One region of the Micromonospora haikouensis genome, then DNA from elsewhere that is predicted to be linked to it. Evidence: predicted binding sites of a transcription regulator. Region 1 holds the regulator's gene; the other holds the start of a gene.
The links. The regulator HrcA, encoded in region 1, represses chaperone genes, less so after heat shock. The targets are predictions, from matches to a motif close to GGTTNGCACNCTCNNNNNGAGNGTGCNAACC.
Positions count from the first base shown of each region.

Region 2: groL (chaperonin GroEL) is a predicted target of HrcA. The motif match lies at 1,801-1,831, and genes of this name have one in related genera.

Region 1 covers NZ_JXSX01000003.1:61,961-66,272, forward strand. The annotation lists gene hemW (radical SAM family heme chaperone HemW) at 1-920, shown strand, start outside; gene TK50_RS21930 (DUF4870 domain-containing protein) at 963-1,586, opposite strand; gene hrcA (heat-inducible transcriptional repressor HrcA) at 1,896-2,918, shown strand; gene dnaJ (molecular chaperone DnaJ) at 2,992-4,137, shown strand; gene TK50_RS21945 (16S rRNA (uracil(1498)-N(3))-methyltransferase) at 4,139-4,312, shown strand, end outside.
Region 2 covers NZ_JXSX01000002.1:273,978-278,289, reverse strand. The annotation lists gene groL (chaperonin GroEL) at 1-1,607, opposite strand, end outside; gene TK50_RS17785 (hypothetical protein) at 1,925-2,989, opposite strand; gene TK50_RS17780 (cold-shock protein) at 3,142-3,345, opposite strand; gene TK50_RS17775 (GNAT family N-acetyltransferase) at 3,684-4,163, shown strand; gene paaN (phenylacetic acid degradation protein PaaN) at 4,227-4,312, opposite strand, start outside.

The sequences.
Region 1 (4,312 bases):
CCGCCGACGACCTGGCCCGCATCCTCGACGGCATCGACCGCACCTGGGGGCTGGCGGCCGACGCGGAGGTGACCACCGAGGCCAACCCCGAGTCGGTGACCCCGGAGTCGCTGAAGACCCTGCGGGCCGCCGGGTACACCCGGATCTCGCTGGGCATGCAGTCGGCCGCGCCGGGGGTGCTGGCGATCCTCGACCGCCGGCACCGCGCCGGTCGGGCCACCGAGGCCGCCCGGGAGGCCCGCGACGCCGGGTTCGACCACGTCAACCTCGACCTGATCTACGGTACGCCGGGGGAGAGCGCCGACGACTTCGCCGCGTCCCTGGCGCAGGTGGTGGCCGCCGGGGTGGACCACGTCAGCGCGTACGCCCTGATCGTGGAGGACGGCACCCGGCTGGCCGCGCGGATGCGGCGCGGCGAGCTGCCGTACCCCTCCGACGACGTGGCGGCGGACCGTTACCTGGCCGCGGAGGCCGCCCTCGACGCGGCCGGTTTCTCCTGGTACGAGGTGTCCAACTGGGCCCGCACGCCGGCCGGTCGGTGCCGGCACAACCTGCTCTACTGGAACGGCGGCGACTGGTGGGGCCTCGGGCCGGGGGCGCACAGCCACGTCGGCGGGGTGCGCTGGTGGAACGTCAAGCACCCGGCCGCGTACGCGAAGCGCCTGGCGGCGGGGGAGTCGCCCGGCCTGGCCCGGGAGGTGCTCACGCCCGACGAGGCCCACACGGAGGACGTCATGCTGCGGCTGCGGCTCGCCTCGGGGCTGCCGCTGGCCGTGCTGGACGACGCGGGCCGCGCCGGGGCCCGGCGGGCCCTCGCCGACGGCCTGCTCGACCCGGCCGGCTACGCGGCGGGCCGGGCGGTGCTCACGCTGCGCGGCCGGCTGCTGGCCGACGCGGTCGTGCGCGACCTGCTGCCCTGACGGGGGTGGCCCCGACCGGCCGGGGGAGCGGCCGGTCGGGGGTCACTTGATCAGGTTGACGGTCATCGGGTAGCGGTAGGGGCTGCCCTCGTTCGCCTTGATGCCGGCGACGATGCCGAAGATGATGCCGACGATCATGGCGCCGAACCCGATCAGGAGCCCCACCAGGATGCAGGTGAGGATCCAGCCGATCAGGGCGATGACCGACCAGAGGAGCTGGAAGTTCAGCGCCGCAACCGCGTGGGCGCGGACCGTCGGCGACTGGTTGCCCCGGGCGAGCAGGGCGATCAGCGGCGCGAGCCAGCCGAGCACGCCACCGCCGAGGAACATCCCCGCCGCGCCGCCGAAGTGGGCGACCAGGACCCAGGTCTTGTCCTCGTTGTTGGCGTAGCCGCCGGAGGGCGGGCCGTACGCGCCGCCGGTCGGATATCCGCCACCGGGCGGGGGGAAGCCGCCACCGGGTGGCGGGTAGCCGGCCGACGGCGGCTGGTCACCGGTGGGCGGCGGATAGCCACCGGGCGGGGGATAGCCGCCCGCCCCGGGGGCCCCGGACAGTGGTGCGGTGGGGGGCTCGTGCCCCGGCGAGCCGTACGGTGCCGACGGGTTCGGCTCCGGCGGGTAGCCGCCGGGGTCGCCCGATCCGGGAGGGCGAGGTGGTTCAGTCATGCACGTCACGGTAGGGGTTGCGGGCAAGCGGGCACCAGAGCGACACCGCCGCGAAGCGGCGGATGTTCGGCCCGCGCAGGCAGGCGACGGCCCGCACCGGGCGGCCGTCGACCGGTCGGCGCGCGCCCGGCCGGGCTCCCACGCGGTGGCTGCCGCACCCGCGGTCCGTCGTTGATCTTACCCAGCACGGGGCAGCCGACGTAGACTGGCACTCGTTACAGTCGAGTGCCAGGCGTCGACGCACCGGCGGAGCGCCGACCTGCGGTGCCGCCGCGCCGCCGGGCCCGACATGCGACAGGAGGTGGCAGGGTGGGTCTGGACGACCGCAAGCTCGCCGTGCTCCGCGCGATCGTCGAGGACTACGTCGCCACCCAGGAGCCGGTCGGCAGCAAGGCGCTGGTCGAGCGGCACCAGCTCGGCGTCTCCCCCGCGACGGTGCGCAACGACATGGCGGTGCTGGAGGAGGAGGGCTACATCCGGCAGCCGCACACCAGCGCCGGACGGGTCCCCACCGACCGGGGCTACCGCCTCTTCGTCGACCGGCTGTCCCGCGTCAAGCCGCTCAGCCCGGCCGAGCGCCGGGCGATCGAGCGCTTCCTGGTGGGCGCGGTCGACCTCGACGACGTGGTGCACCGCACGGTGCGGCTGCTGGCGCAGCTCACCCGCCAGGTCGCCGTGGTGCAATATCCTTCGCTGGCCCGCTCCTCGGTGCGGCACCTGGAGCTGGTGCCGATCTCCACCACCCGGCTGATGCTGGTGATGATCGCCGACACCGGCCGGGTCGAGCAGCGGCTGGTCGAGCTGCCCGCGCCGGTGAGCGCCGACGATGTCACCGACCTGCGCCGGCTGGTCAACGAGAAGCTCGTCGGCAGCCGGCTGTCGGAGACCCCGCCGCTGGTGCAGGCGCTGGTCGAGGAGTCGAGCCCGCACCTGCGTGGCACCATGACCACGCTCTCCACCGTGCTGCTGGAGACGCTGGTCGAGCGGCACGAGGAGCGCATCGCCCTGGCCGGCACCGCCAACCTGACCCGGGGCGGCCTGCTCGACTTCCAGGGGTCCCTGCGGCCCATCCTGGAGGCGCTGGAGGAGGAGGTGGTGATGCTCAAGCTGATCGGCGAGGCCGAGTCGACCACCACCCGCGTGCTGATCGGCGACGAGAACGAGATCGACAACCTGCGGGCCGCCTCGGTGGTGAGCACCGGCTACGGCCCGGGGGCGACCGCGCTCGGCGGACTGGGCGTGGTCGGCCCCACCCGGATGGACTACCCCGGCACCATCGCCACGGTGCGGGCCGTGGCACGCTACGTGGGCGAGCTGCTGGCCCAGAACTGACCAGTCAGGGCCGACGGCCGGCTCCGGCCGACGACCGGCGCAACGCGACAAGAACATGAGGACACGGGACGCAGTGGCCAGGGACTACTACGGCATCCTCGGCGTGAGCCGGGAGGCCTCCGACGACGAGATCAAGCGCGCCTACCGCAAGCTGGCGCGGCAGTTCCACCCGGACGTCAATCCGGACCCGGAGGCACAGGAGAAGTTCAAGGACATCAACGCCGCGTACGAGGTCCTCTCGGACGACCGGAAACGGCAGATCGTCGACCTCGGCGGCGACCCCCTCGCCCCCGGGGGCGGTGGCATGGGCGGCCCGGGCGGGCCCGGCGGGGCCGGCCCGTTCGTCGGCTTCCAGGACATCATGGACGCCTTCTTCGGCGGCGCGGCCGGCGGCTCCCGGGGCCCGCGCCCGCGCACCCGGCCCGGCGCGGACGCGATCCTGCGCCTGGAGCTGGACCTGCACGAGACGGCGTTCGGCGTCGAGGCCCCCATCACCGTCGACACGGCGGTGCTCTGCACCACCTGCTCCGGGGCGGGCACGGCGGCCGGCACCCACCTGGCCACCTGCGAGGCGTGCGGCGGCCGGGGCGAGGTCCAGTCGGTGCAGCGCACCTTCCTCGGCCAGGTGGTCTCCGCCCGGCCGTGCACGGTCTGCCAGGGCTACGGCACCACCATCCCGCACCCCTGCCCGACCTGCACCGGCGACGGGCGGGTGCGCACCCGCCGCTCGCTGACCGTCAAGATCCCCGCCGGGGTCGAGGACGGCATGCGCATCCGGCTCGCCCAGCAGGGCGAGGTCGGCCCGGGCGGCGGCACCGCCGGCGACCTCTACGTCGAGATCCACGAGCGCCCGCACGACGTCTACTCCCGCAAGGGCGACGACCTGCACTGCCGGGTCACCGTCCCGATGACCGCCGCCGCGCTCGGCACCCGGCTGACGATCAAGACCCTCGACAGCGAGGAGACGGTCGACGTCAAGGCCGGCACCCAGCCGGGCAGCACCCTGCGGCTGCGCGCCCGGGGCGTGCCGCACCTGCGCGGCACCGGCCGGGGCGACCTCTACGTCCACCTCGACGTGCGCACCCCGACCAAGCTCGACGCCGACCAGGAGAAGATGCTGCGCGACTTCGCCAAGACCCGGGGCGAGGAGGTCGCCGAGCTGAGCAAGCAGGGCGGCTTCTTCTCCCGGATGCGCGACGCCTTCAACGGGCACGCCTGAGGTGTCGGCGCCGCTGTTCCTGGTCGACGCGCTGCCCACCGGCGACTCGCTGACCCTCGGCGGCCCGGAGGGGCACCACGCGGCCACCGTCCAGCGGCTGCGCACCGGCGAGGAGCTGCTGCTGGCCGACGGCCGGGGCGGCACCGCCGCCGCCGTGGTCACCGCCGTCGGCAGG
Region 2 (4,312 bases), on a different contig from region 1:
CCGCCGCCCGGGCCAGCCGCGGCGGCCGGGGTCTTCTCCGGCTTGTCCGCGACGACGGCCTCGGTGGTGAGGAAGAGCGCCGCGATCGACGAGGCGTTCTGCAGCGCCGACCGGGTCACCTTGGCCGGGTCGATGATGCCGGCGGCCAGCAGGTCCACGTACTCGCCGCTGGCGGCGTTGAGGCCGTGGCCGGCGTCCAGGTTGCGGACGCGCTCGACGACGACGCCACCCTCGAGGCCGGCGTTGACGGCGATCTGCCGCAGCGGGGCGTCCAGCGCGATCTTGACGATCTGCGCGCCGGTGGCCTCGTCGCCGGTCAGGTCCAGCTTGTCGAAGGCGGTCTTGCCGGCCTGCACCAGCGCGACGCCACCACCCGGGACGATGCCCTCCTCGACGGCGGCCTTCGCGTTGCGGACAGCGTCCTCGATGCGGTGCTTGCGCTCCTTCAGCTCGACCTCGGTGGCCGCGCCGACCTTGATCACCGCAACACCGCCGGCCAGCTTGGCCAGGCGCTCCTGCAGCTTCTCGCGGTCGTAGTCGGAGTCGCTCTTGTCGATCTCGGCCCGGATCTGGTTGACCCGGCCCTGGATCTGCTCGGCGTCGCCGGCACCGTCGACGATGGTGGTCTCGTCCTTGGTCACCACGACCTTGCGGGCGCGGCCCAGCATGTCGAGGCCGGCGGCCTCCAGCTTGAGGCCGAGCTCCTCGCTGATGACCTGACCACCGGTGAGGATGGCGATGTCGGTCAGCATGGCCTTGCGGCGGTCGCCGAAGCCGGGGGCCTTGACGGCCGCGGACTTGAAGACGCCCTTGACCTTGTTGACCACCAGGGTCGGCAGGGCCTCGCCCTCCACGTCCTCGGCGATGATCAGCAGCGGCTTGCCCGACTGCATGACCTTCTCCAGGATCGGGAGCAGGTCCTTCACCGACGAGATCTTGCTGTTGGCGATCAGGATGTAGGGCTCGTCGAAGACGGCCTCCATGCGCTCCGGGTCGGTCATGAAGTACGCGGAGATGTAGCCCTTGTCGAAGCGCATGCCCTCGGTGAGCTCGAGCTCCAGGCCGAAGGTGTTGCTCTCCTCGACGGTGATGACGCCTTCCTTGCCGACCTTGTCCATCGCCTCGGCGATGATCTCGCCGACGGTGCTGTCACCGGCGGAGATGGAGGCGGTGGAGGCGATCTGCTCCTTGGTCTCGACGTCCTTGGCGAGCTTGGACAGCTCCTCCGAGACGCTGGCCACGGCGGCCTCGATGCCCCGCTTCAGGGCCATCGGGTTGGCGCCGGCGGCCACGTTGCGCAGGCCCTCGCGGACCAGGGCCTGGGCCAGGACGGTCGCCGTCGTCGTGCCGTCACCGGCCACGTCGTCGGTCTTCTTGGCGACCTCCTTGACCAGCTCGGCGCCGATCTTCTCGTACGGGTCCTCGAGCTCGATCTCCTTGGCGATGCTCACACCATCGTTGGTGATGGTGGGGGCACCCCACTTCTTCTCGAGCACCACGTTGCGGCCCTTCGGGCCGAGGGTCACCTTCACGGCGTCGGCGAGCTGGTTCATGCCCCGCTCGAGGCCGCGGCGAGCCTCTTCGTCGAACGCGATCATCTTGGCCATACGGCGTTGTCCTCCTGGACACTCACGGGCCACCCGAGTGTGTGTCCCGGATGGGCCGCCTGGTGTACGCACCTTGGGACGTCGCCACCTGGCGACGACGACGTCTCCTCGGCCGGGCCGGATAGCCCGCGACGACCGGCCATGTGCCACCCGACGGATGTCCGCCGTGCGGCCGTGGCCCCACCGTCCCGACCATTGGCACTCACCCAAGGCGAGTGCCAATGACTTGTTTAGCACTCTGCCCTGCCGAGTGCAAGCACGATGCGGCGGACGGGCCGGGTCGACCCCGCCTGACCAGCGCGACCCGGCCCAGCGGTTCAGCCGATTTCACCCGCCAGCCGGGCGGCGGTAACCGGACCCTCGTACGCCCGCTGCTCGGCGTACGTGACGACCAGGCCGACCAGGTAGACCAGGGCCACCGGCACCGCGACCAGGGCGGCGCCCACGGCGTACGCGACGTTCCAGCCGTCCAGCGAGGCGGCGTCGGCCGGGTCGGCGAAGAGGACGGTCGCGACCTGGATCGGGGCCACGACCATGGACGCGAGGGAGGCGGCGAACCCGACCAGCGCCATCCGCCCGAGCACGGGCCCGAGGCGGGCGTGGAACATCTGCCGGGCCCGGCCGAGCGGGGCGCCGCCCTCGAACAGCAGCACGGGGCCGAACAGGCTCAGCGCGGCCATCACGTACAGGCCGGGCAGGTAGCACAGCACGAATCCGACCAGCATCAGCAGGACGTAGACCACCGTCCAGCCCCACAGCGCCGGGGCCCGGCGCAGGCCGTACGCCAGGGCGTCGCCCACCGACGCCGGCTCGCCCGCGGCCTGCCGCGCCACCACGCGGGTGCCGGCGGCCCAGCCGACCGCCTCGACGAACCCGAGCAGGCAGCCGAGGCCGATCATCGCGGCGAGGAAGACGCCGAGGTCACCGAGGTAGCCGTCGGGCAGTGGGGGCGGCGGCTCGCCGGGCGCGGTGGGCTCCAGCGGCGGCAGCGGGTACAGCGGCACGGTCGCCAACAGCAGCAGGAACGTCGGCAGGGCATGGGTGAGGGCCAGGACCGGCACGAGCAGCCGCCAGCTGCGGCGCAGCGCGCCGGAGCACCGGGAGAACCACCCGCTCAGCCCTTCCCCGGGCAGGGTGACCAGCGGGTCCGCCGGGTCGTAGCCGGGCGGCGGCCACGGCACCGCGTAGCCCGGCGGAAACGGGTGGCCCGGCGGGTACGGCACGGCGTGCGCCGGCGGTAGCACCGGGCCGGGGTGGGGCTGCTGGCCGGGATAGGGCTGCTGGCCCGGGAACCCGGTGGGGTGCCGGACGGGCGGGGGACCGACCGCAGCCGGCCCCTCGGGCCCCGGGAGGGATCGATCGGGTGGGGGTGGCTGGGACACGGGCCCTCCTCAGCGGCGACGCCGGAACGGCTCACGATCTTCCCTGGCCCGGCCCGCCTCCGCCGCCCCGGGGCGACGCGCTCCGCCCGGGGGCGGCGCGCTCCGCCCGCCACCGGCGGCCCGCCCGCCCGCGGGCCCCAGCGGTCGGGCGGTCAGGCGACGACGCGTACGCGCTCGGCCTGCGGCCCCTTCTGCCCCTGGGCGATCTCGAACTCCACGCGCTGCCCGTCGTCCAGCGCCTTGTAGCCGTCCATCTCGATGGCGGAGAAGTGGACGAAGACGTCCTGCCCGCCGTCGACGGCGATGAAGCCGTAGCCCTTCTCGGCGTTGAACCACTTCACGGTGCCCTGTGCCACGGTGCACTTCCTAACGTCGCGCGGCCTTCCACGAGCGGGTACGCCGACGGAACCGGCGGCCCCGGGAACACCGGTTTCACCCGTCTGCGCCGACCGGGAAACCAGTGACCGAAATCGCACGCTACACGAGGAGTGACGATGGCGCACGGCCACAAATGGGGCTATAACGGACCGACCTCAACCCGGCACTGCATAGGCGGCCATCACTGCGATAGGTATGCGGGATGACAGCAGTTTCCCGCCCGCCGACCGACCCGGGCAGCGCCCCGACGGGGACGGCCGACACCGCCGCACGGGCAGCCGACGTACGCCGGGTGACCCTGCCGGACGCGGCCCGGATGCGGGCGCTGCGGCTGGAGATGCTCGCCGACGCGCCGCTGGCCTTCCTGGAGACCCTGGCGGAGGCCGCCGCCCGCCCGCACGCCGAGTACGCGGCCCGCGTCGCGTCGGTCGCCAGCGGCCGGCACACCGCCCAGTTCGTCGCCGACCCCGGCGCGGACCGGCCCGGCGGCCCGGCCGGGCGACTCCTCGGGCACGCCGGCGGGACGGTCTCGGCGGACGAGCCCGGCCTCACCGTCGTCTACGCCGTCTACGTCACGCCGGCCCGGCGCGGCACCGGGCTGCTCGCCGCGCTGATCGAGGGGGTCGCCGCCTGGTCCCGGGAGTGCGGTCGGCCGGAGCTGATGCTGGAGGTCGTCGTCGGCAACGACCGCGCCCACCGGGCGTACCGGAGGCTGGGCTTCGTCGACACGGGCGTGCGGGTCCCGCACCCGAGGCTCCCCGCCCTGCGCGAGCTGCAGATGCGCCGCCCGGCCTGAGGCGGAGGTGCTGCAGGGGCCCCTGTGCAACAGAAGGCGTTGACAAGGGGCCCCTCTTGCACCTCAGGCGGGGCGGCGGCTCTGGACGATGCGGAACCGGTTCGCCACGTACGCGCCGTCGGTCAGCGCCGCGTTCGCCGCCGCGTTGG